3 regions of the Microbulbifer spongiae genome follow, and region 3 is predicted to be linked to each of the others. Evidence: predicted binding sites of a transcription regulator. Region 3 holds the regulator's gene; each other region holds the start of a gene.
The links. Region 3 encodes LexA, which represses DNA repair genes until DNA is damaged. Its sites were predicted from a motif close to ACTGTNTNTANANACAGT; they were not measured.

Region 1 (7,856 bases), 1.2 Mb from region 3:
AAAATGCCAACAGGACTAGACCTAAACGATAACTTCTTACTTTTCTTGCGGTCATTTCTGCCAATCTATTTAACTAAATTTACTCTTTCAACAAGCAAGACTGCTGCACCACCCTTGCAACCTCTCCTACATTCTATGATCACGAATACTGGCAACCAGCATTTTTCCAATCCCATACAGCAGCAGCAAAATAATGGACAAACTCACCAAATTATATAATTTACGCGGATATTCCGGCTCTTCTGCCAGAGAAGGCTGTACAATCACCATCAAATGCTTCAGCTTCCCGGAAGCTTCCATACGGGCAGTCTCCAGAGCCTTTAAAGAAGCAGCATAGGCATCTGTTGCAAATTGCAGATCAAGCTCCAGGTTTTGAAACTGTGCCCCCAAGCTATTCAGCCTTTGCTTCCCTTCCTTATCTATACCCACCAAACGAACTTTTTCCATTTCAATTTGGTGCTCTAGGGCATCAATTCCCGATTGCATGGAAATAATCTGGGAGGAGTCCGGGTTCAAATAGGTCTTTGCCGCCGTATACTCGGCACGCCGCTCTGCAAGCCTGGCTTCAAGTCCCTGGATAATACTACCAATTCCTTTGGTCAGCTCTTCCGGGCTCACAATTTTATTACGATTCTGAAAATCCAGAATTTCCTGTTTTGTACGGCGTAGATTCCTTTGGGCTAACGCCAATTCGCTTTTTACAAATTCAACCTGCTTATCCGCAAGCTGATTACTGATCGCATTCACAAAATCTTCTGATTTTTGAATAACAGTCTCAACTAAATGCTGGGCAAAACTCGGATCAAACGCTTGCATCTCAATGGTAATAATGCCTGTAGTCTCATCCATAGCAACCCTAATATGCTGTCGATAATACGCCAGATAATCTTCCTGGGTTGCATCTGCATCAAGACGGGAGAATACGTCGTGGCGATTGCTCTTATAATAATTTGCGAGATCCAATTTTTCATCCAGATACAATGCCATATCCAAAGACTGGATATAATTGACCACCAAAAATACATCCTGATTATCAGATCCCATACCCGGAACCAGAAAGCCCAGCGCGTGGGATGCCGTTTGAGAGGCGGCGCTGTCTTTCACTATTAGCTGCGCATGACTCACATAACGCTCCGAAACCAAAAACACATAATAGGCTCCAACAATCAACAGGGGGGCTGCGACAAAGAGCAACAGGCCACGCCAACGGCGTAAAAACTCTGCAGGCTTTCGGTGTGTATCATTTACATCACCCGAGAGATCTCTTACAGCCTTCCTTACCGTATGAACCATCCCCCGCAGAGCCTTGCTTGCCACTATTTCGGCTTGCTCATCTGTACGCGATTTTTTTGCTTCCATAAAATTTAATTTACGCTACTGATTTGAGTATTTACGATGCTGTTTTGCTATTCTGCTGAGGAGCTCCACCTTTCAGATAGAGAGCAATAGCTTCATCCATAGATTTACAAATCTTTACTCTTCCCTCTTCAAGATAGATTCCTACTTCACAATTTTTTCTCAGCAATGGCATCGCATGAGCAACAATAATAAAAGTGGAGGTCTTGCGCTTTTCGGCAATTATCGCCTCACACTTATTCTTGAATTGGGCATCCCCTACTGACATCACCTCATCCACCAAGTAGATATCAAAATCAATAGCAATACTCAGCCCAAAAGCAAGACGTGACCGCATTCCTGAAGAGTAATTCTTAATCGGGGCATCAAAATAATTCCCAATCTCGGCAAACCCCTGAACTGTATCCATCACCTTGCGCTGGCCAGCACCCCAGACGCCATGGAGCCCGCAGACAAAAGCGACATTCTCCCTACCGGTCATACTCCCCTGAAAACCACCGGCCAATCCCATTGGCCAGGATATTCTCTGGTTAGTAATCACCCGTCCGGAATCGGGGTAATCAATTCCACCCATAATTCGCAACAGTGTTGACTTACCGGCTCCATTACGCCCAAGAATGCCTATATTTTTGCCCTCAGGAAAACTAGCATTGACATCCTTGAACAGGACATTACGCCCTTGGGGCGTCCGGTAGGACTTTGTAAGATTCTCCAGCTTAATCATTGGCTGCGTACCAAGTCACGCCAGCTCACCCTATAAACCAACAGCCCAAATGCCAGCATACCGACTGCAGTAAATGTAAGATGCTGAAAGCTGGCATACATACCATGGTAATTGGCAAACAAGCCCTGGCGGGTCAGTTCTATCACATGCAACAGGGGGTTCCAGATCAAATAGGGGTGATACTCCTTTGGGATCTGGTCGAGCGAAAAAAATACACCTGATATAAAGTACAGGGGTCGCACAAGCACAGGCAGCACTTTAGAAAACTCTGGATACCTTTCTCCCACAACACAAAGGACCAGACTCAGGCCCAGGCAAAATCCAAAAAAAAGAATATTGACTTCAACCAACAAAAGAAAATTACCAAAGGCAGCTTGCACACCGCACCATGCCAGTACAACAAGCAAGGCGATCAGGCTTAACAGGTAAATAATGAACTCCAGCAAAACCCTGCTGAGCACAGCATCAAAAGGACGCAACTGGCGATAATTAAATAACCCGCGATTGGAAGCTACAGTAGCCAGGCTTTTGGAAAAGCAGTGACTAAAAAACAGAAATGGCGCTATCCCTCCCAACATAAATAACATGGTAGGGATACCCGGATAAAACTCCCTGCCCAGAAAGCTGAAAACTGTTGCCAGGACCATGATGTGCAGTGCTGGCTCGAGTAGAGCCCAAGCATATCCCAGTCGCCATTTGCCAAAGCGGGTTTTCATCTCCCTAACCAGCAGCGCATGAATCACATCGCGCTGGATCTGCCAAACGGTACGCTGAACTCTAGGACCCATATTTTTCTATCTGCTTGAATATATGTGAACCAGTTCCTTCACAGCCAAGAGGAGGAACAATTAAAATCTAACCAAGTTCATGCAAGAGAGATTGATTTTGTAGCCGAGAGCCCTGAGCAGCTAAAGCGTGCCAAACCTAGTTCTCTACCTGTGAGCAACATTTAAACTGCATGTTATATAGCCAGTTTTCTTGAAGCGTTCACCTCACACCTCATTTTGCGCAGCATCCTACCACAGCCCACTGCGTGGGTCACACTGTGCCTATTGCATGCCATTACGTATTTACTACAACGTTCAACGTTCTTATCAGTCTGTTTGGCTTCTCAATAATAGAAGCGTTACGCAATCGGAAAAGTCTGACAAGGAACCATTCTTAGTGGTCACCATTAGGCAAATGGTCTATGGCGTTCAAAAAATAAACATCCGGACTTGTAAATCAGACAAGATACCATGGCTGATTTTCAACACAATCCCACCTGCGATTTACAGCTATGGGTTTCATTGACAAGAGAAATAGTTACCACCTGGTAAAGAGCAAGCGGGATTCCGACCTCAACACTGACAGAACCAATTGAGCAGAAATACAACCCTTTGCGATGCACTGTTTCTCTGCGATGGATTACTCCGCGCTCAGGCAGTACAATTCCACATAGTCAAACTATAATCCAGTCAGTTAGCGTCTATGTCACAACCTCTGGCAAATCCCCCCACCTGGTTGTATAGGCCGGTGACGTGTATGCCTGCCGCATTTTCCACTTCTTCTGAACACCTTCAGCACCCAGGAACAAAGTGCCCCGGCCAAAACGCTGGTTGACCTGGTCCAGGACCCGCATCGTCCTTCCTATGTGGGCTGGCTGTCCTGAAGTAAACAGGTCCCCCTGCCCCAGCGACCCCGGCACCAGTTCAACCAGGCCAATGCCAGCTTTCATAAAGTGACGACCAGGGCGATACAGTCCAGCAATCGCTTCCTTTGCCAGCTGCACGATCAGCCGGGTGTCATCAGTTGGATACGGCATCTGTACAATGGTACTACGACTGTAATAGTTGGGCTCGTGGGGCGATGTATGCAGGAACAGATGGATCGCCTTCACCAGTGACTGCTGGGCACGCAGCTTCTCTGCCGCCCTGCTGGCATATAGGGTAACTGCCTGCTGTATTGGCTGTAATTCACTCAGCTTTGTGCCAAAGGAGCGGGTGCAATAGATCTGCTTCTTTACCGGGGGCTGCTCCTCCAAGGGAATACATGGGACACCATTCAGCTCTTCAATAGTCCGCTCAATATTCACATTACTATAACGGCGCAGGACCTTGGGATTAGCCTGTGCCAGATCATAGGCGGTCTCAACACCGAATCCGGCCAGCCGTCTGGATAAACGACGACCGATACCCCACACCTTGTCCACGGGTGTACGACGCTGGAACCATTGCCACTTCTCGGGTGCGTCCAGGGCGCATACACCTTCGCACCCAGGCAGTGTCTTTGCTGCCCTGTTGGCCAGTTTGGCCAGGGTCTTGCTAGGGGCGATACCCACACCCACGGGCATGCGAACGTCCCGCCACAGCGTCTGGCGAATCTGTCGTCCGTAATCCAGCCAAGGCTTTCGTAGGCCCTGAAATTCAAGGAACATCTCGTCAATACTGTACACCTCCACTTCCGGGCTGAACTGCCGCAAAGTCGTCATCACCCGGTGCGAAATATCCCCATAAAGAGGGTAGTTACTGGAGAAAATAGCCACCTGGTGCAGCCGCAACCGATGCTCAATCTTAAAGAAAGGCTCAAGATCGCCGATACCCAACGATTTGGCCTCTTTGGAACGTGCCACAACAAAGCCGTCGTTATTGGAGAGTACCACTACCGGCTTACCGCGAAGATCCGGTCGAAAAATTTGCTCACAGCTGGCGTAACAGCTGTTGCAATCCACCAGTGCCAGCATTCACAGAAGCCGATGGTAGCGAATGGAAGCCTTGACCACCCCTTCCACAATGAATTCCTGCCCTTGCCGGATAGGGATTGGCGGATACTGGCTATTTGCCGATAAAAGGCGTCCACGGTGGCGATCCAGCACCTTGCAGACCAGTTGTCCATCCAGGGCGACCACCACCACATCGCCCTGTACTGGTTCCAGGGAGCGATCGACAATCAGCAGATCCCGGTCAAAAATCCCAAGTCCCTGCATTGAATCACCATTGGCACGTGCCATAAAAGTTGCCGCGGGGTTAGTGATCAAGTGTTCATCAAGACTAGGGCCGGGCTCTTTGTGATCATCTGCCGGGAACGGGAAGCCGCAAGCAATACTACAGCCATATAAGGAAACACGCTTCATCCAGGGGGTACTACTCAGATACTGTACATACGTACAGTTTAGCCTTGTAAAGCATTACCGCCAAGGTTTGAGACTGACCGGTAGGCCGGGTATTATTCACATAGCCAGCCTGATTGCTCTCCTGCCTTTAGGCTTTACCCACAGCGCGTTTTACCGACCATAGATTCCCTAAAGTCAAATCCACTACCGGCAATGCATGCCATGCTCAAAGAACGCCACCAGATTAGGGATTTCCAGAAGTTTAAACAGCATTCTTATTCCACTGGGCAAATCACTGACCGAAAGCCACTTTATACCAGCAGGGGAGGGACAAACTTCAAAACCGGAGTAACACGCCAACGCCCCCCTGATAATCATTGTCATAGGTGGCGGCAAAGGACAAAAAATCCGAATGCCAGTAAGTAAGTGCCACGAGGTACTCGGATTTGGAGAAGGAATCGTACTCGTACTCAAAGCCTAACCCGAACCGGTCGATAATCGCCAGTTCCCGACTAATCGTGATCCGCCCGTTGCCGCGGTCATCCGCCCACAACAGGGCATTAATTTTGAAAGGCAAAAGGCAGTAGAAGCCCGCCACGGCACGGGTGCGGTGGGGCGCAAGGTCGGTGTCGGTATTAACGCCCACAAAACCGGAGAAAAAACGGTTCACAAAACGATAATAACCAAGCGTCGCCTGATACTCATTGCTCCAGTTGCTCTCCCAAGTCAGGAATACATCGTTATGGTTATTGCGCGTAATCATGAAACCTGTGTTCATATTGGTCTGCAGGCCAATATCTGCCCAGGCATACCAGGGGTCTTCCAGTGCTTTATAGCGAATCGCCTGAATCTCCGGTGACACTTCCGTGCCTTCGTAATGAACAATTCGCGCCATACCGGATTCCAGGTGATACAAAATATGGCAATGGAAGAACCAGTCTTTCTCCTCGTTGGCTCTGAACTCGATCATGGTAGTGCTCATCGGTGCCACATCCACCGTGTGTTTTAAGGGCGAATAATCGCCCTGGCCATTCACTACCCGGAAAAAGTGGCCATGCAGGTGCATGGGGTGGCGCATCATGGTGTTGTTTACCAACACAAACCGCACATTTTCTCCTTTCCTGATCCTGATATACGCATCTTCACTCAGGGTTTTGCCATTCATGGACCACACATAGCGTTTCATATCACCGGTCAGCATCAACTCCACAATACGGGTAGGAGCGTGTTTGGGCAGGGCAGTGGAAGTCACCGAACGCAGTTGCTGGTAAGGCGCCGGTGGACGTTGTTGCACATCGCCACCGGTCAGTATGGGGCCTTCGATATTGGTGATATGCCTCACATCAGGTTTGGGCATCCCCCCGGGGCTTTTATGTCTCTTCTGGATACGCTGAATCAACTCGGCACCCACATTGGCTGCGTAGGTATAGATATTGGGTTTCTCGATAACCGGCGCATAGACTTTTTCGCCCCGCCCGATCCAACTGGAGGTATGGTTGGAACCATCGTAATTGGTGGCACGAAACTCCAGGCTTTTGCCCTCGGGCACCGTGACCAGTATGTCATAGGTCTCCGCGACAGCGATTAACATGCGCGGCAACTCAACCGGTTCAATGTCTTGGCCATCGGCAGCAATAACGGTCATTGGGCCACCTGCATAGTTCAGGTAAAAATACGTGGAGGTACTGCCGTTAATAACCCGCAGCCGAACCTGCCGACCGGCTGGCTGATCCACATCCCAGTCCTTTCGGCCATTGGTGATGACCCTGTCGTAAGCGATATCAGAGACCTCAGCATTGACCAGGGAATACAAGTTGCGTTTCGTCACATTGCCAATGGTTCCCGCCTGAATGGCGCCAAACAGGGTTTGCGAGTTACCGGTGCGGATGGCAAAGCCTTCATTATCGCGTTTGAGCTTTCGCAGTGTCTCTTCCGGGCGCTCATCATTCCAGTCTGCCAGCATAATGATCTCATCAGCTGGTGCATTGGGGGGGCGCTCTTTGGGGTGAATAAGGATGGAGCCGGTCAGGCCGTACTGCTCCTGCAACCCAAAGTGCGAATGATACCAGTAAGTGCCACTCTGCTTGATGGGGAATTCATAGGTGAAAGCACTGCCAGGCATAATGGGGGCGTTGGTTACGTAGGGCACACCATCCATGTTATTGGGTACCAAAAGACCGTGCCAGTGGATTGTAATGGGTTTTTCCATGCGGTTTTCCACATGCATTACGGCGTAATCGCCTTCGACAAACTCCAGTGTCGGGCCAGGTAACTGGCTGTTAATGGTGATCGCCTGAACTGTTTTTCCTGTAATACTCCTGGGCTCACGATCCACAACCAAAGTGTATTCCACACGTTTTGATAACACCGGCAATGATATCAATACCAATAGAATGCAACTTATCCATAAAAATAGAATTTTCATGCTGTTATCTCTGAAATACACTCAACCTCAACGGGCAAGGGTCACTCTTAAATAAGCCGGAAAATTTAATCGGCAACTTGTACAATAAAAGTCACTTTTTCTCTTATTTATTATTTAAGCTTTTATTTTCCCAAAAAATATGCCATGGGCACCCCAGTCCATTTTGCATCCTTCCTTTTGATCGCTTTGTTATTGATTCCCCCGGGATTCTATCCAATCGCCATGGAAATCGTGTATGACTGCATGTATTTATTCGATCA
Region 2 (7,856 bases), 2.0 Mb from region 3:
TCCCAAGAGGACCGGAGCTCGATTACGCAGCACCCCACGGCCGGGGATAGCTACGGGGCATGGAAAAATACACCAGTATAAAAGACAACCGGAAAAGCACTTCTATACTGCTGCTACCAACACAGCTGCCAATCGAGGAATACCCATGAAGCTCTTCTATGCCCCCGGAGCCTGCTCCCTGTCCCCGCATATTGTCGCCCGTGAAGCGGATATCAATCTGGACCTGTGCAAAGTGGATTTGGAAACCCACACCCTGGAAAACGGCGATGATTTCAGAAAGATCAACCCCAAGGGCTATGTTCCGGCACTGCAGCTCGATGGCGGAGAGATACTCACCGAAGGTGCTGCCATAGTGCAGTTTTTGGCCGAACAAAAACCCGATGCCAATTTGGTGCCACCTGTGGGCACTCTCGCCCACTACCGCATGCTCGAGTGGCTCAACTTCCTGAGTGCAGAAGTGCATGAACTGTTTAAGCCCCTGTTCTGGAACGGTCCCGAGGAAGAACAGCAACGTGCCCGTGAAAATCTGATCCGGCGTTTTGACTATATTGAGAAGCACCTGGATAAAGGCTATCTGATGGGAGGGGAGTTCACCGTGCCGGATGCCTACCTGTATGTCCTGTCCACCTGGTTGGAGTCTTTGCAATTCGATATGTCGCGCTGGCCGCGATTGCAGTTATTCAAAAAGCGCATGGCGGAGCGGCCGGAGGTGCAACGGGCCCTTGAGGAGGAAAACGGCAAAAGTGCCTGACTGGCCACCTCAGCGCAGGGTGAGGCGATGGGTCGGTTCAATGGGTTGGCACGCTTTGGCGACAACAACAGCACTCAACAGTGCCACCAGTGCCGAGGCAAACATCGACGCGGCGATGGGGGTCAGTGTGCCGGTGTGCAGACTGCTCACCAGCCCGCCCAGCACACCACCGGTAATAAAGATCGCAGCGCCATAGAGGGCATTGGCGCTGCCGCTTACCTTGGGAAAAAATTCCAGGTAACAGGCGGCGGCGTTTGGCGCGATGATGCCGATACAGCTGATCACCAGTACCAAAGGCACCATCCACAGGAGTAATTCCCGGATACCCGTCAGGGTGCACAGCAGCAGCAGGCCGCAGCCGAGCAGCTGAAGTGAAATACCCGCCAGAAAAATTGAGCGCGGCTGAAACAGGTTGAGCAGGCGGATGTTCACCTGCACCATCACAATCAACCCAAGGATACAGGCGCCGAAAAACAGCGGAAACTGGTTGGCGCCAATATTGAAATACTCCATAAAAACGAAAGGCGCCGTGGTGATGTAAATAAACATCGAGCCACTGACACAGGCCTGGGCGGCGAGAAACCCGAGGGCGCGGCGGTTGCGCAGTACCACAGCGTAACTGGCTATCAGGGAGCCCAGCGGCATCCGCTGGCGCCGGGCCCGGGTGAAGCGCGGCACGGTTTCCGGCAGCAGCCGGCGGACCAGCAGCAGCATGGCCATGGCGTACAGCAGCAGAAAAACAAAAATACTCTGCCAGCCGCCCACTTCCAGCAAAAGCGAGCCGATCAATGGCGCAATCAGGGGCGCCGTCAGCATCATGGTGCTGATGATCGAGATAATCTTGGCGGCCTCGCGGCCGCTGTGTAGATCGCGCACGATGGCGGCACAGATCACTGTGGCAAAACCACCGCCAATAGCCTGTAGAAAGCGCAGGCTAATCAGTTGGCCCACATGCTCCGCGAACAGCACCAGTAGCGATGTGACGATATAGATGATGAGGCCGATGCTACCCACCAGTCGCCGCCCCCAGCGGTCCGACAGTGGGCCGCCACACAGTTGCCCCAGGGCAAAGCCGAGCAAAAAACTGGAAACCGAGTACTGGACCTGCGCCACATCGGACTCCAGCGCCGCGGCCATGGCGGGAATTGCCGGCAGGTAGCTGTCGATGGAGAAGGGGGTCAGTGAGACGAGGGCTGCCAGCCACACCACCAGCCAGCGTGGGGCTTTTTGTTCAGCGGTTGATGCAGTGGTCATTGATTGTGCTCTGGTACGGCTTGGTGCGGGCAATCCCGGGGGCAAGTTGCCCTGAACATGGCCTCCGGGCGCAAGCTATGTCAGGTGGTGTGTGTCTATTATCCCCCGTGAAGGCGCGGCAATAAACCCGGATTCAGTGTTTGTCTTCCCGCAGGGTGTAAAGGCCCTGCTTCAGTTTCAAAAGATGTTTCTGCAGCTGCGGTCCCTTGCGCTGTGCCACACCGATGGCGAGTACATCAATCACTACCAGATGGGCAATACGCGAGGACAGCGGCGTGTAGATCTCGATGTCCTCTTCCACATCCACTTCCAGCGGGATAGTGGCCTCTTGTGCTACCGGTGAGCCGCTGGGAGCCAGGCCCACAACCAAGGCCCCCTGTTTCTTCGCCATATTCATTGAGCGCAACAGCGCCTTGGTGCGCCCGCTCTGGGAAATCGCCACCACCACGTCGCCGGGCTCCATGGACATGGCCGACATATTCTGGATATGGTGATCGGAGTGTGCGGCGGTGGCCAGTTGCAGGCGAAAGAATTTGTGCTGGGCATCGGCAGCGACGGCGCCGGAGGCCCCAAAGCCAAAAAATTCGACCCGCCGGGTAGCGGCCATGGCGGTTACCGCGGCTTCCAGAGCGCGGTTGTCTATTCTGTCCCGGACCATGAGCAGGGTATCCACGGTGGAGTCAAACACCTTGCGCTTGTATTCGGCAATGGTGTCCGTCTCGGTCACTGCGATCTGACCAAAGCTGGGACTGGAGGCCAGCTGCTGGGCCAGGTTCAGCTTGAACTCCTGAAAACCCGAGCAGCCCACCGCGCGGCAGAAGCGCACCACGGTGGGTTCACTGACCTGGGCCTCTGTGGCCAGGTCGACGATACGCATATGGATAATTTCGCCGGGATTGGCGAGAATATACTCCGCTACCTTGCGCTCGGATTTGCGCATGGAGGAGAGCTGTTCGCTGATTCTTTGCGTGACTTCCGCCGGTTTCACAGGACTTCCTTCGCAATGTCAGATGGCGCAGTGTAGCCCCTGCGCGCATCGCTGGCGAGCGGCTTTGTGTGGTTAGTTTGGGCTAAATCCTGTGTATATACACAGGTCTTGCACACAAGCTCTGGTACAATGCTCGCCTATGGACGTATCTCAGATTCTAGACCCCCTCAACGACGCACAGCGCGAGGCGGTATCCGCGGCACCCGGCAATCAATTGGTGCTGGCCGGGGCCGGTTCGGGCAAAACCCGCGTATTGGTTCACCGCATCGCCTGGCTGATGCGCGTGGAGGGGGCCTCGCCCTACGCCATTATGGCGGTGACCTTCACCAATAAAGCGGCGCTGGAGATGCGTGCCCGTATCGAAGCACTGCTGGGGGTGAATACCTTCGGCATGTGGGTGGGCACTTTCCACGGCCTCGCCCACCGCCTCCTCAAGGCCCACTGGCAGGAGGCCAAACTGCCGCAAAACTTCCAGATACTCGATGCCGACGACCAGCTGCGCCTGCTCAAGCGGGTGCAGGCGGATCTGGGTCTGGACGAGAAAAAATGGCCGGTACGCGAAACCCAGTGGTGGATCGGTGCGCAAAAGGACGAGGGGTTGCGCCCTCAGTATATCGATGCCGGTGCCGACCCCTGGCTGCAGACCATGGTGCGCATTTACGCTGCCTACGAGGCGGCCTGCCAGCGTGGTGGGTTGGTGGATTTCGGCGAATTGCTGCTGCGCGCCCACGAATTGTGGCTGAACAATGACAGCATCCTCGCCCACTATCGCCAGCGCTTCCCCTTTATCCTGGTGGACGAGTTTCAGGACACCAACGCGATTCAATATGCCTGGCTGCGCCTGCTGGCCGGTGAAGAGAGCTATATCACTGCGGTTGGCGACGACGACCAGTCCATCTACGGTTGGCGCGGCGCCAGGATCGAGAATATCCAGCACTTTTCCACAGACCTGCGCAGTGTGCAGACAGTGCGCCTGGAACAGAATTACCGCTCCACTGCCCGTATCCTAGACGCCGCCAACGCAGTGATCGCCCACAACCGCGGTCGCCTTGGCAAAGCGCTGTGGACCAATGGCGAAGAGGGGGAACCCATCTCCGTCTACGCCGCCTACAACGAACAGGATGAGGCGCGTTTTATTGTCGAGCGTATAAAAGACTGGGTGCGCGACGGCAACCGGCGGGACAGTATCGCCGTGTTGTATCGCTCCAACGCCCAGTCGCGAGTACTGGAAGAGGGGCTCCTGCGCGAGCAGGTCCCCTATCGCATTTACGGTGGCCAGCGCTTCTACGAACGCCTGGAAATCAAGAATGCGCTGTCCTACCTGCGCCTGATCGCCAACCGCAACGACGACACCGCCTTCGAGCGGGTGGTGAACACACCCACACGCGGAATAGGCGCGCGCACCGTGGAGATGGTGCGCACCTTCGCCCGCGAGCAGGGCTGCTCCCTGTGGCAGGCGGCCAAGATGATGTTGCAGCAGCGGGTGCTCGCCGCCCGTGCCGGCAATGCCCTGCAGGGATTTCAGGATTTAATTAACCGGCTGGCCGCCAATGCCGAAGCCAAAAAGCTGGATGTAATCGCCGGAGATGTGATTGAAACCAGCGGCCTGCTGGAATTCCACGGCAAGGAAAAAGGCGAGAAAGGCCAGACCCGGGTGGAGAACCTGCAGGAGCTGGTCAGTGCCTGTCGCGCTTTTGTCGGCGAGGATCTGCCCCAGGATGAAGATCAGGAGGGAGCGATTTCACTGCTCAACCAGTTCCTCGATAGTGCAGCACTGGATGCCGGCGAAGGGCAGGCAGAGGAATTTGAGGACGCGGTGCAACTGATGACCCTGCACTCTGCCAAGGGCCTGGAATTCCCCCTGGTGTTTATGGCTGGCGTGGAAGAAAATCTGTTTCCCCACAAAATGTCAGCACAGGAGCCAGGCCGTATGGAGGAGGAGCGCCGCCTCTGCTATGTGGGTATCACCCGCGCCATGCGCAGGCTGTATATCACCTATGCGGAAAACCGCCGCCTGTTTGGCAGTGAAACCTACAACAGTCCCTCCCGCTTTATCGGCGAGATACCGGCCGACCTGGTGCAGGAGGTGCGGCTGAAAACCGAGATATCACGACCGTTGTACCAGGCCGAGTATGGCAGGGTGGGAGAGTTTTCCGACCCGCCTCCGGATTTCGACGACCTGCCCCCCCTGGCTTTGGGGGGCCGTGTCGATCACCCCAAATTTGGCGAGGGCACCGTATTGCAATTTGAAGGCAGCGGCCCCCGCGCCCGTGTGCAGGTCAACTTTGACGATGTCGGCAGCAAGTGGCTGTTGGTGGCTATGGCAAAGTTACAGCCCATGTAAGTGGTTGTTCCAGTGCAAGCCGCCATGCGTTTGCGCAAAAGGGGCCGACCACCACCCCAGCCAAAGAAAGAAAACGATAAATGGTAGTGATGAAGAAGATTAACTGGTACCCCGCCGTTATCCTCGGTCTCCTGGCGCTGCTGGTGATTACCTTTGCTGTATTGGTGGCCTCCCGAGCGGCGCTGGGACCACAACAACAGTACACCGAGGCGGGTGCCCAAGAGCGGTATCACTGGAAGCTGGTCACCACCTGGCCGAAGAACTTTCCCGGCCTCGGTCGCGCACCGGAGCACTTCGCCCGGGAGGTGGCAGTGATGTCGGGCGGGCGGCTGAAGATCAAGGTCTATGGCGCCGGCGAGCTGGTACCCGCCCTGGGCGTTTTCAGTGCCGTTTCCGAAGGTGCCGCGCAAATGGGACACGGCGCTGCCTATTACTGGAAGGGAAAAATACCGGCGGCTCAATTTTTCACCGCTGTGCCCTTCGGCCTGAATGCCCAGGAAATGAATGGCTGGCTGCATCACGGTGGTGGCCTGGAACTCTGGGAAGCACTCTACGAACCGTTTAACCTGATTCCCTTGGCCGGGGGCTCCACGGGTGTGCAAATGGCCGGCTGGTTTAACAAGCCCATCAATTCCGTTGAGGATTTACAGGGTCTGAAGATGCGTATCCCCGGTATTGGCGGTGAGGTGCTCAACCGGGCGGGTGGAACAGCAGTCACCATTCCTGGTGGCGAATTGTATACCGCATTGCAGACCGGGGTGATTGATGCCACCGAATGGGTCGGCCCCTACAACGATCTGGCCTTCGGTTTTCACCGGGTGGCCGAGTACTATTATTATCCGGGCTGGCATGAACCCGGCTCAATGATGGAGTTTATTGTCAACAAGAAGGCCTTTGAACAACTGCCAGAAGACCTGCAGGAAATTGTGCGTGTCGCGGCCCGCGCTGCCAACCAGGATATGCTGGATGAGTACACCGCACGCAATAACCGTGCCCTGAAGGAGCTGGTGGAAGAACACGGCGTAAAGGTCAGGCGTCTGCCGGATGATGTATTGTCCCACCTGAAGGCAATCAATGCAGAAATCCTGCGGGAGTCCGCGGCGCAGGATCCGGAATTTGACCGTGTATACCAGGCATTTAAGGCGTTCGAGCAGGATGTGAAAGCCTATCATCAAATCAGTGAAGAAGCTTATTATCAGACGCGGGAATTGAAAGAAAATGAATAGCCTAGTCAGCAAACTTAATTGAGACAAAAAAAGCTCCGTGTCTCTCTATTCAGCAACAGAGGCAGCTTGAAAGTACAGCCCAATTGAGCCAGATCACCGTATGACAGGCATGTTTTTGGCAAAGGTTACCATATAAAGTGATTAGAGCATCTTTTAGAGATTGCAGTTAACCCGGTATACATAGCTCTTATTTACCAGCAACTACTCAAATGGCAAAACGCTTCGCAAAGTTAAATCACCTTCTTAGAGTTGTTGACGGTAACGAGGTGAAGAGATTAAGTAAAATCAGCTCCTGGCGAAACCGACAGCCCATCACCGCGGGAAGCATTCGGTAGGGGCTGGTGAGGAAGCTACAGAATTTTATTGTTCACAACTGATGGAATACAATATTGCGGAAATCACAGCCGCGAATGGCGCATTATTATCCAAAAGCGAATAAAGAATAAGAAAACGGATATTTTTAAATTAAAGGAAAGGGTTGAACTGAGTATCCGGCGTTAAAGAAGGTCATTGGACAGCCAACTCACCCTAAGCCCGCATTTTCAAGATATACTTCCGAAATTATCAAAGTGACAAAGTGATAAGAATAATGACGGTTTTGACTCAATGGGTTCTCCTGCTAAGTTTGTTAACGTCACCATTACTGATGGCGAAAGAAATACCTTTCTCCATATTGCATACCAATGACTGGCAGTCCCGCCTGTTAGGGGTTGGACCAAATTCTGAATATACCCCCAATTCAATCAACGATGATCAGACTATCGGCGGTGTAGCGCGACTGGCGACACTGATTGATGATCGTCAAAAGGCACTGGGGGAACAACCGATACTATTACTGGATGGAGGTGATATCAGTCAGGGCACACTATTTCACACTCTGTATCGGAAACATGCCCCAGAACTGAGGTTGATGAAAACTCTGGGCTATGACGCCGTTACTCTGGGTAACCATGAATTTGATTTCCGTTCAGACGGCCTTTCAAAAATGCTGGAAGCCGCTAAAGAGCACCTTCAGGAGTTGCCCCCTATCATTACTTCCAACCTGAAGCTTCCTCCAGCGCAACAGCATCTCCAGAAAGACGGTACGATTTTGGAATGGAAAGTGATTGAGAAACACGATATCCGTTTTGGATTATTCGGTTTGATCGGTAACGAAGCCGCCGAAGTTCTTGCCCCCGATGATAACCCTGCAGTTTTTGCAGATCAGATTACCACAGCAAAAAACATGGTTAAATTATTAAGAGAAGAACAGAATGCAGATGTCGTTATCCTGATGTCTCACAGCGGTGTCAG
Region 3 (7,856 bases):
GTAAACGTATATACAAAGAAATCCAACGATGAGGCGGCAAAGCTGTTGAAGTTAACGATAAGTGTTCGATTGACATCTATTTCAGGGTGTCGCTGTAGCATTGCCTTTACATCTGAAACAATCGGCGCCATCAAGTGCGCGTCTTCATAACGGATTCCAATAGTTTCGAAAATCCTTCGGTTTAGCATACGAGAAGGGTTTTCTACTGCGATCTGAGTGAAAATGCTATTGGGCACATAGACCGGGCGCAGATCGAATGTGCGTATCCGGGTAAGGCGCCAACCAATATCCTCAACTGTGCCCTCAATCTCCTTATCTGGCGATCGAATCCAGTCCCCCACCGCAAAGGGGCGGTCCAGATAGATCATCAGGCCACCAAAAAAATTCGCCAGCAGGTCCTTGGCCGCGAAACCGACTGCCAGTCCACCGATCCCACCAAACGCCAGCAGGCCACTCACGCTGTAGCCCAGAAACTGCATAATCACAATGCCAGCGGTAACGGCTATAGAGGCCCTGACAAGCTTGCCGATCGCGCGTACCGTGGTTGCATCCATCGGCTTGCCGATATAGCGGGGATTGCTCAGGTTGCACTCGATACTGTGGGAGAAGCGCCAGGCAAACCAGGCCAGAACCAGGATCAGCCCTATCTCACGCACCGGTTCTGCCACAGAGAAGATTTCCGCACCGGTTGCCCGTCCGGCATACTGCGCCGCAAGCGTCAGTCCCAGTAGCCACGCCAAAACCTGCCCCGGGGGCGACAGTGCCCGCACCAGGGCATCATCCCAGGGATTTTCTGTCTTTTCAGCCCGAGCTGCGAACCGCAGGACGAAACGGCCATACATCCAGGCAACTACTGCCGCAATCAGCACGAACAGGAAGACGATCACGATCCAGGCGCGATTCTCACCAAACCAGGTCAGAAGTAAGTGCTCTACAGATTCCACCAATACCCCCTAAATGCTAACAACGTTACAGCCCCCTACCTCCTCAACGCTTCCACCTTAGGGTGGGGCTACCCTGGCACCACAGCCAGAGGTAATCTCAATACCTTATTGGCACCAAGCCAACAATCTCAGACGCAACCGCGATGGCGCTGTAACGCAGAGTCAGCCCATTTGTCTTGACGATCTCATCGGACAGGTAGGGCAGAGGGTTCACGGCCGCTGAATACCCGGAAATTCTCTAGGCTAAAACGCGTGCCATGGATACTCTGAAGAACCAACAATCCACAGCGATCCACCCGGCGGCAGTCAATGGTGCCAGGTTGAAAGCCAGTCGCGCGTTCTGTGCCAACGGGCATTCGTTTCCAGTTCAGCCCAGGCAGTGATAGAGGGCCTGCCGCGCATGGCGCTCAGGCGCACACGGGATTCTGGTTGTGGCACAAACCCCTGCAGGGCGGCGAGGGCTTCCCGGGCCCCCTCACGATTGTTGCACACTACCCCCATATCGCAGCCGGCCTCCAGGGCAGCCCGAATTCTCTCCCCATAGCCGCCAATGATAGCGGCACCTTTCATGGAAAGGTCATCGCTAATGATAACCCCGTCAAAGCCAAGGCGTCCCCGCAGGATATCCTGTAGCCAGTAGCGGGAAAAGCCCACAGGCCGGTCATCGACATTCACGAAGTGAATATGAGCCGGCATCACTGCGTCCAGCTCCGAGGTACCGATACAATCAATAAATGGCAAGGCATCGGACTCCATCACCTGATCCAGGGTGCGCCCATCCTCGGGCAATTCCATATGGCTGTCTTCAAGCACGTGGCCGTGGCCGGGAAAATGCTTGCCGGTAGCCGCCATGCCCGCCTCCCGCATACCCTGAATAAATGGGCGTACAAATGCCGTCAGGCGTTTCGGATCTGCGCAAAAACTGCGGTCACCAATAACCCGACTGTAGGCATCATCTGCATCCAAAACCGGCGCAAAACTGAAATCCACTCCCACTGCCAGCAATTCCGCTGCCAACAGCCAACCCACATCCCGCAATTGCTTTTGTGAGGCTCTTGCGGACAGGGACTGCAGGGATGGCAGACGGGTAAATTCATCGCGAAAACGCTGGACCCTGCCCCCTTCCTGATCGACAGCCAACAACAACTCCGGGCGCAACGCACGGATCGCCGCGATCAACTCCTGCAATTGGGCCCGGTTGTGGTAGTTACGCGCGAAAAAAATCACCCCTCCCACGAGTGGATGCTGCAGCAATTCACAATCCTCACTGGAAAGTTCAAGTCCCTCGATATCGACCATAATCGGTCCCAGCGGTGCGGACATAATAAGCTCCTTGAATAGTTCCGCCGCCTGAACACCCCTTTCAGAGGCTATGTTTCAACAACCTGTAGCATGGCAGCGGCAGCAGGCACCAGTCGTTCCAGGGTCTCTGGCAAACTGCTCTGCGCACCAAAATCCTCTCTCAGGATAGCCTCTATGGCATCGAAACTCGACAGTGTAAAGATGGTTGCACCCAGCATGAAGTACAGGCGCCAGTAGAAGGTGACGGGGTCTATCCCGGGGAGGGCCTCTGCCAGCAGACCGGCAAAACGGCGGTAGCTATCGCCATACCGGGACACGATAAAACGGCGCAAATGCCCCTGGAACTGCGTATAGGCCAACCCTAAAAGGCGCATGAAACGCTGGGGATCGCGACCATGTTCACCGAGGCTGCCGAGCCCCACCCGGTAGAGACTCCCCAGCAGGTCTTCCACACGCAGGTGTCGACCAGATGCAGCACACCCGTCCAGTTCTGACTCCAGCGCGCAGGTGAACGGGGTTAAAAAACGTTCAAACACCGCCTGAATCAATGCCTTCTTTGAACCAAAGTGATAATTGACGGCGGCCAGGTTGACCCCGGCCGTGCTGGTAATTGTCCTTAAGGATGTCTCGGTAAAGCCGCGCTCCGCAAACAGGATCTCTGCGGCGTCCAGTATGCGGCTAACGGTGTCCGTATGGCTCATAAGCAGTCAACCAGGATTTAAAACAGGTGTTTGATTCTGGCCAGACTAGCACACTCCACCGCCGGTCTGTCGACACCCTATTCTACTCCCACATCCCGATCAATCATTGAGGCTGTGATCAGGGGGCTAGCGGTTGGGAGCACATTGTCGATACAGACCGCTCCTTTGGAGAGGTATGATTCGCTCAGTTATGGCTAACCCGGCCGTGGCATACATTGCCGGGTCATTGCAACACAAGCGGCGCAGCCAGCAGCTCCGGGCCGGTGCGAGTCACAAAAGCAGCCCGTTCAATTGCGTTGTTTTTTAAATGCGACGCTTTGTTTGCCGATTAAAATACGAGAAGGAGGCAGGCGCAACACACGGGAAAAATTCCGCTTACTCCTGGGGCCGCATAAATTGCAGTATCAGGTCTGCCGCCTCCTCTACCGTTTCCACGATATGGAATAAATCCAGATCGCCTGCATCAATGCAATCTCGCTCCAAGACCGTATCCACCAGCCAGTTGTAGAGACCACGCCAGTAGTTTCTATCCACTAATACAATGGGAAACCGCCGCACTTTTTGTGTCTGAACCAAAGTTAATGCCTCAAACAATTCATCCAAAGTACCGTAACCCCCCGGCAGACCCACAAAGCCCACAGCGTGTTTGACAAACATAAATTTACGCACAAAGAAATAACGGAAATTTAAACTGATATCCTGATACGGGTTGGCTGTCTGTTCAAAAGGAAGCTCAATGTTCAACCCAATTGAAGTACCCGGCAGGGCAAAAGCTCCGCGATTACACGCCTCCATCAAACCCGGTCCTCCACCGGTGATTACCGAAATACCCTCTGCGGCCAATAGCTCACCGAGCTTCACACCCTGCCGGTACTCGGGGCTACTCTCGGTAAAACGCGCGCCCCCAAAAACCGTAACCGCGCCACTGAGTGCAATCAAACGCTCAATGCCATCTACCAACTCCGACTGTATACGCAGCACCCGCCATGCCTCGGCCATTTTTGCATCCAGCATCGTTCCCTCTCTGTCAGGCCTTTCAACAATCGTGTTTCATTCCCAGTTTTCATAACCAATGTAGCAGCATATACAGCGGGGGTGCATTGGGATTGCATAGACATCAATTCTGTATATAATCCCAGCAACTGTATAAAAATACAGAATACCAGGTAACCCCATGACCAATCTCACTGCCCGACAAACCCAAGTACTAGAGCTGATCAAAACCTATTTGGAAGAAACTGGTTATCCGCCAACCCGGGCGGAAATTGCCCAGGAGCTGGGCTTCCGGTCACCCAATGCCGCAGAAGAGCACCTGAAAGCCCTGGCGCGCAAAGGAGCCATTGAGATGGTCGCCGGCGCTTCCCGCGGCATTCGGATTCCCGACCACCAATCCGGCCTTCCCATCATTGGTCGTGTTGCCGCAGGCCACCCCATTCTCGCGGCAGAACACATCGAGGACTATTGCCATCTCCCTGCCAACTTCTTTCGCCCGCCGGCAGACTACCTGCTCCGGGTACACGGGATGAGTATGCGCGATGCGGGCATACTCGACGGGGATCTGCTCGCGGTACAGAAAACCGAGCAGGTCAGGAATGGGCAGATTGTTGTGGCACGTATTGACGAGGAGGTCACCGTGAAACGCTTCCGCCGCAAAGGCAACCAGGCGGCGGTGCAGTTGCTGCCTGAAAATGAGGACTTCGACATCATTCAGGTGGATATGCGGGACAACCACTTTGTGATTGAGGGGCTGGCGGTGGGCGTCATTCGCCAAACCCCTTGATTTGATCACGCCTTAATACGAAAAACAGCGGCCATTGGCCGCTGTTGAAACCTCTTCGGGGTAACCCCTCGATCAATGGATCGTATGGTTAACCGGCAGTGATTCCTCGTCTTCCTCAAAGTAACCCGGCTCCAGGTCATCCAGATTGTGTACAGCCTCAATGCCCGCTTCCAGCATAGCCCGGGCAATAGCCACCTTGTGTTTTCTCATAAACTGGAGACTCTCGGCTGAGAAATGGATACTCACCAGAGGGTCCTCCTTGTGGCCGCTGCGACGCAAAGCCACATCGCCATTGGCCAGTTCGATAATCTCAAAAGTTTCGGAGGACATTTGCTTTTCCTTCACCACAAATCAATTTGCGCCCAGTGTAACACAGGCTATTTATAAGTTTCAGTGGGCGCAGTCAAGCGAAGCAAATGGTACACAGGTACCCTTAACACTCCTCCAAACTGGCGCGCTGCCTGCGCACCAACTCGCTCAGAGCACCATGCCACTTCAGCAGTATTTCAGCAGAAAGCGCACCGGATGTGGGGGAGGCCATACTGCACAGTGGGATCAGGTTTGCCCCTTTCCGCGCGGATTCCATTGTGGGTGTGGGAGCATACTGCTGCAGCTTTCTCCAGCATTGAAGCAGCTTGCTCAACCAGCTATCTGGATCAGCGTAGAGCAAGGACAATTCCCTGGCCTCACTACTGACCACTCCCCGGCTCTTGAGACTATCCAGGACTACTTGCAATGACTCGGGCTCGAAACCCAATTGCAATTCATTTGCCAGCTCAGCGAGGTAAGCCTTGTAGGCTTTCCACAACTGAAACAGGGCCGCCTCTTGCAGGGCCCTGTTTTGCAAGGCAGATTCGCCAGACAACTGTAACAACAGCTGGCATTTGCGCAGCGCAGAGACAACCAGACCCGTATAGAGATTCGTCATTGATTACCTTGAGCGGCTTTCTTGCGCGGGGGTTTACGTCTGGCAGCGGTGCTTTTACCACCGGGCTCAACCTGCCAAGTGCCTTCGCGATAGAAAGCACGCCATCCTGTCGCTTTGCCCCCCTCTTCAGACTGCACATATTGCTGCTGCATCTTACGACTGAAACGCACCACCGTGTCCCGCCCCTCGTTGTCTTTGAGCGGGGCAGAAAAAAGGAAGCTGTACTTGGGGTCGATTTCGCTCTGGTGAGGCAGTAACTCTTTGACCAGGGGGGCGCGTGTTTCGCGTTTTTTAGGGAACTGACTCGCGGCCAGGAAAAGCCCGGTGGCACCATCGCGCAGAATATAGTGGTCATCCACTTTCAAGCACACCAGCTCCGGCATGGGCACCGGGTCCATTTTCGGCGGCGCCGGTTGGCCATTTTTCAATAACTTACGGGTGTTTTTACAAGCTTCATTGGTACAACCAAAGTACTTACCAAAACGGCCAGACTTCAGTTGCATGTCACTGCCGCACTTGTCACACTCGATCACCGGGCCATCGTACCCTTTGATCTTAAAGGTGCCCTGCTCAATTGCATAACCGCTGCAATCTGGATTGTTACCACAGATGTGGAGCTTGCGGTGCTCATCCAGCAGGTAGCTGTCCATGGCCGTGCCACATTTGGCGCAACGGCGCTTCTCGCGCAAAAGGCGGGATTCCGCTTCCTCATCTGTGTCCGCATCCACCGCCTCATCGCCGGATACCAGGTTCATGGTATTGACGCAGCGCTCCTTCGGGGGCAGAGCATAACCGGAACAGCCCAGGAATACCCCGGTGGAACCCGTGCGAATTTGCATATGGCGTCCGCACCTGCTACAGGTAATATCCGTGTCAGTCGGAGTATTGCGACGCATGCCCTTATCGGTAGACTGCGCCTTTTCCAGGCGAGCGGAGAAGTCCCGATAGAACTCATCGAGTAACTGTTTCCAACCTTTCTCCCCCTCGGCCACCGCATCCAGGGACTCTTCCAGGTTCGCGGTAAAACCATAGTCCATTAAATTTTTGAAGCTTTCACTGAGGCGATCGGTAACAATGTCGCCCATCTTTTCCGCGTAGAAACGCCGGTTTTCCAAACGCACATAGCCGCGGTCCTGAATGGTGGAAATGATTGACGCATAGGTGGAGGGCCGGCCAATGCCGCGTTTTTCCAATTCTCTCACCAGGGCCGCCTCACTAAAACGCGCTGGGGGTTTGGTGAAATGTTGTTTCGGGTCCAATTTCTGCAGGGCGAGCCTGTCGCCGACTTTTACGTCCGGCAGTTCCAGATCCTCCTCCTTTTTGCCCCCGGAAGGCGCCACTTTGAGGAACCCGTCAAAGCGGATAACCCGGCCGCGAGCGCGCAGTTCAAATTCGCCGGCGCTGACCACGATTGAGGTAGAGGTAAATTGTGCTGGCGTCATCTGGCAGGCGACAAACTGTTGCCAGATTAGGTTGTAGAGCCTTTCCGCATCGCGTTCTGCCCCCGATAGCATATTCGGGCCCACACGCACATCGGAGGGTCGAATGGCCTCGTGGGCCTCCTGGGCCCCTGCCTTGCTGCTGTAGGTGTTAGGCACCTTCGGCAGATACGGATCGCCGTAGTGCTCGCCGATATATTCCCGGGCAGATTCCACAGCCTCGCCACTGAGATTAGTGGAATCGGTACGCATGTAGGTAATATGCCCCGCTTCATACAAACGCTGAGCCAGGGTCATGGTCTTCTTCACACCGAAACCGAGGCGGTTGCTCGCCGCTTGCTGCAATGTCGAGGTGATAAACGGGGCACCGGGCTTGGAGCTGGTCGGTTTGTCGTCCCGCCCGCTAACAACAAACGCACTGGACTCCAGTTGCCGCACGGCGCTATTCGCCTGGGCCTCATTGACGGGCCGGAATACCTGACCTGCCTGCTTTTTGACTTCAAGGCGCAGCTTGTCGGCATTATCGGTTTTTGTGTCTGCAAACAGGGACCAGTACTCTTCCGGAATAAAGGCACGGATCTCCCGCTCCCGCTCCACGACAAGGCGTACGGCCACAGACTGCACGCGCCCTGCAGACAACCCCCTGGCCACTTTTTCCCAAAGTAGCGGCGATACCATATACCCGACAATACGGTCGAGAAAACGCCGTGCCTGCTGGGCATTCACCCGGTTGATATTCAATCGCCCGGGATCTTTGAAGGC

Region 1: a site for LexA is predicted at 5,213-5,230, ahead of M8T91_RS12985 (LexA family protein). Genes of this name have one in related genera too.
Region 2: a site for LexA is predicted at 3,082-3,099, ahead of uvrD (DNA helicase II). Genes of this name have one in related genera too.

Annotation. Positions count from the first base shown of each region.
Region 1 is NZ_CP098023.1:3,105,885-3,113,740, forward strand. It holds gene M8T91_RS12960 (polysaccharide biosynthesis/export family protein) at 1-55, opposite strand, end outside; gene M8T91_RS12965 (KpsE/RkpR family capsule polysaccharide export protein) at 127-1,359, opposite strand; gene M8T91_RS12970 (ABC transporter ATP-binding protein) at 1,391-2,080, opposite strand; gene M8T91_RS12975 (ABC transporter permease) at 2,077-2,868, opposite strand; gene M8T91_RS12980 (Y-family DNA polymerase) at 3,549-4,802, opposite strand; gene M8T91_RS12985 (LexA family protein) at 4,803-5,192, opposite strand; gene M8T91_RS12990 (multicopper oxidase domain-containing protein) at 5,509-7,596, opposite strand.
Region 2 is NZ_CP098023.1:4,321,123-4,328,978, forward strand. It holds gene M8T91_RS17950 (glutathione S-transferase family protein) at 1-50, shown strand, start outside; gene gstA (glutathione transferase GstA) at 146-751, shown strand; gene M8T91_RS17960 (multidrug effflux MFS transporter) at 761-2,005, opposite strand; gene hexR (transcriptional regulator HexR) at 2,139-2,993, opposite strand; gene uvrD (DNA helicase II) at 3,133-5,337, shown strand; gene M8T91_RS17975 (TRAP transporter substrate-binding protein) at 5,427-6,563, shown strand; gene M8T91_RS17980 (bifunctional metallophosphatase/5'-nucleotidase) at 7,153-7,856, shown strand, end outside.
Region 3 is NZ_CP098023.1:1,859,657-1,867,512, reverse strand. It holds gene M8T91_RS07945 (mechanosensitive ion channel family protein) at 1-944, opposite strand, end outside; gene nagZ (beta-N-acetylhexosaminidase) at 1,251-2,267, opposite strand; gene M8T91_RS07935 (TetR/AcrR family transcriptional regulator) at 2,315-2,947, opposite strand; gene M8T91_RS07930 (LOG family protein) at 3,323-3,961, opposite strand; gene lexA (transcriptional repressor LexA) at 4,122-4,727, shown strand; gene M8T91_RS07920 (hypothetical protein) at 4,800-5,057, opposite strand; gene M8T91_RS07915 (DUF6586 family protein) at 5,161-5,655, opposite strand; gene topA (type I DNA topoisomerase) at 5,652-7,856, opposite strand, start outside.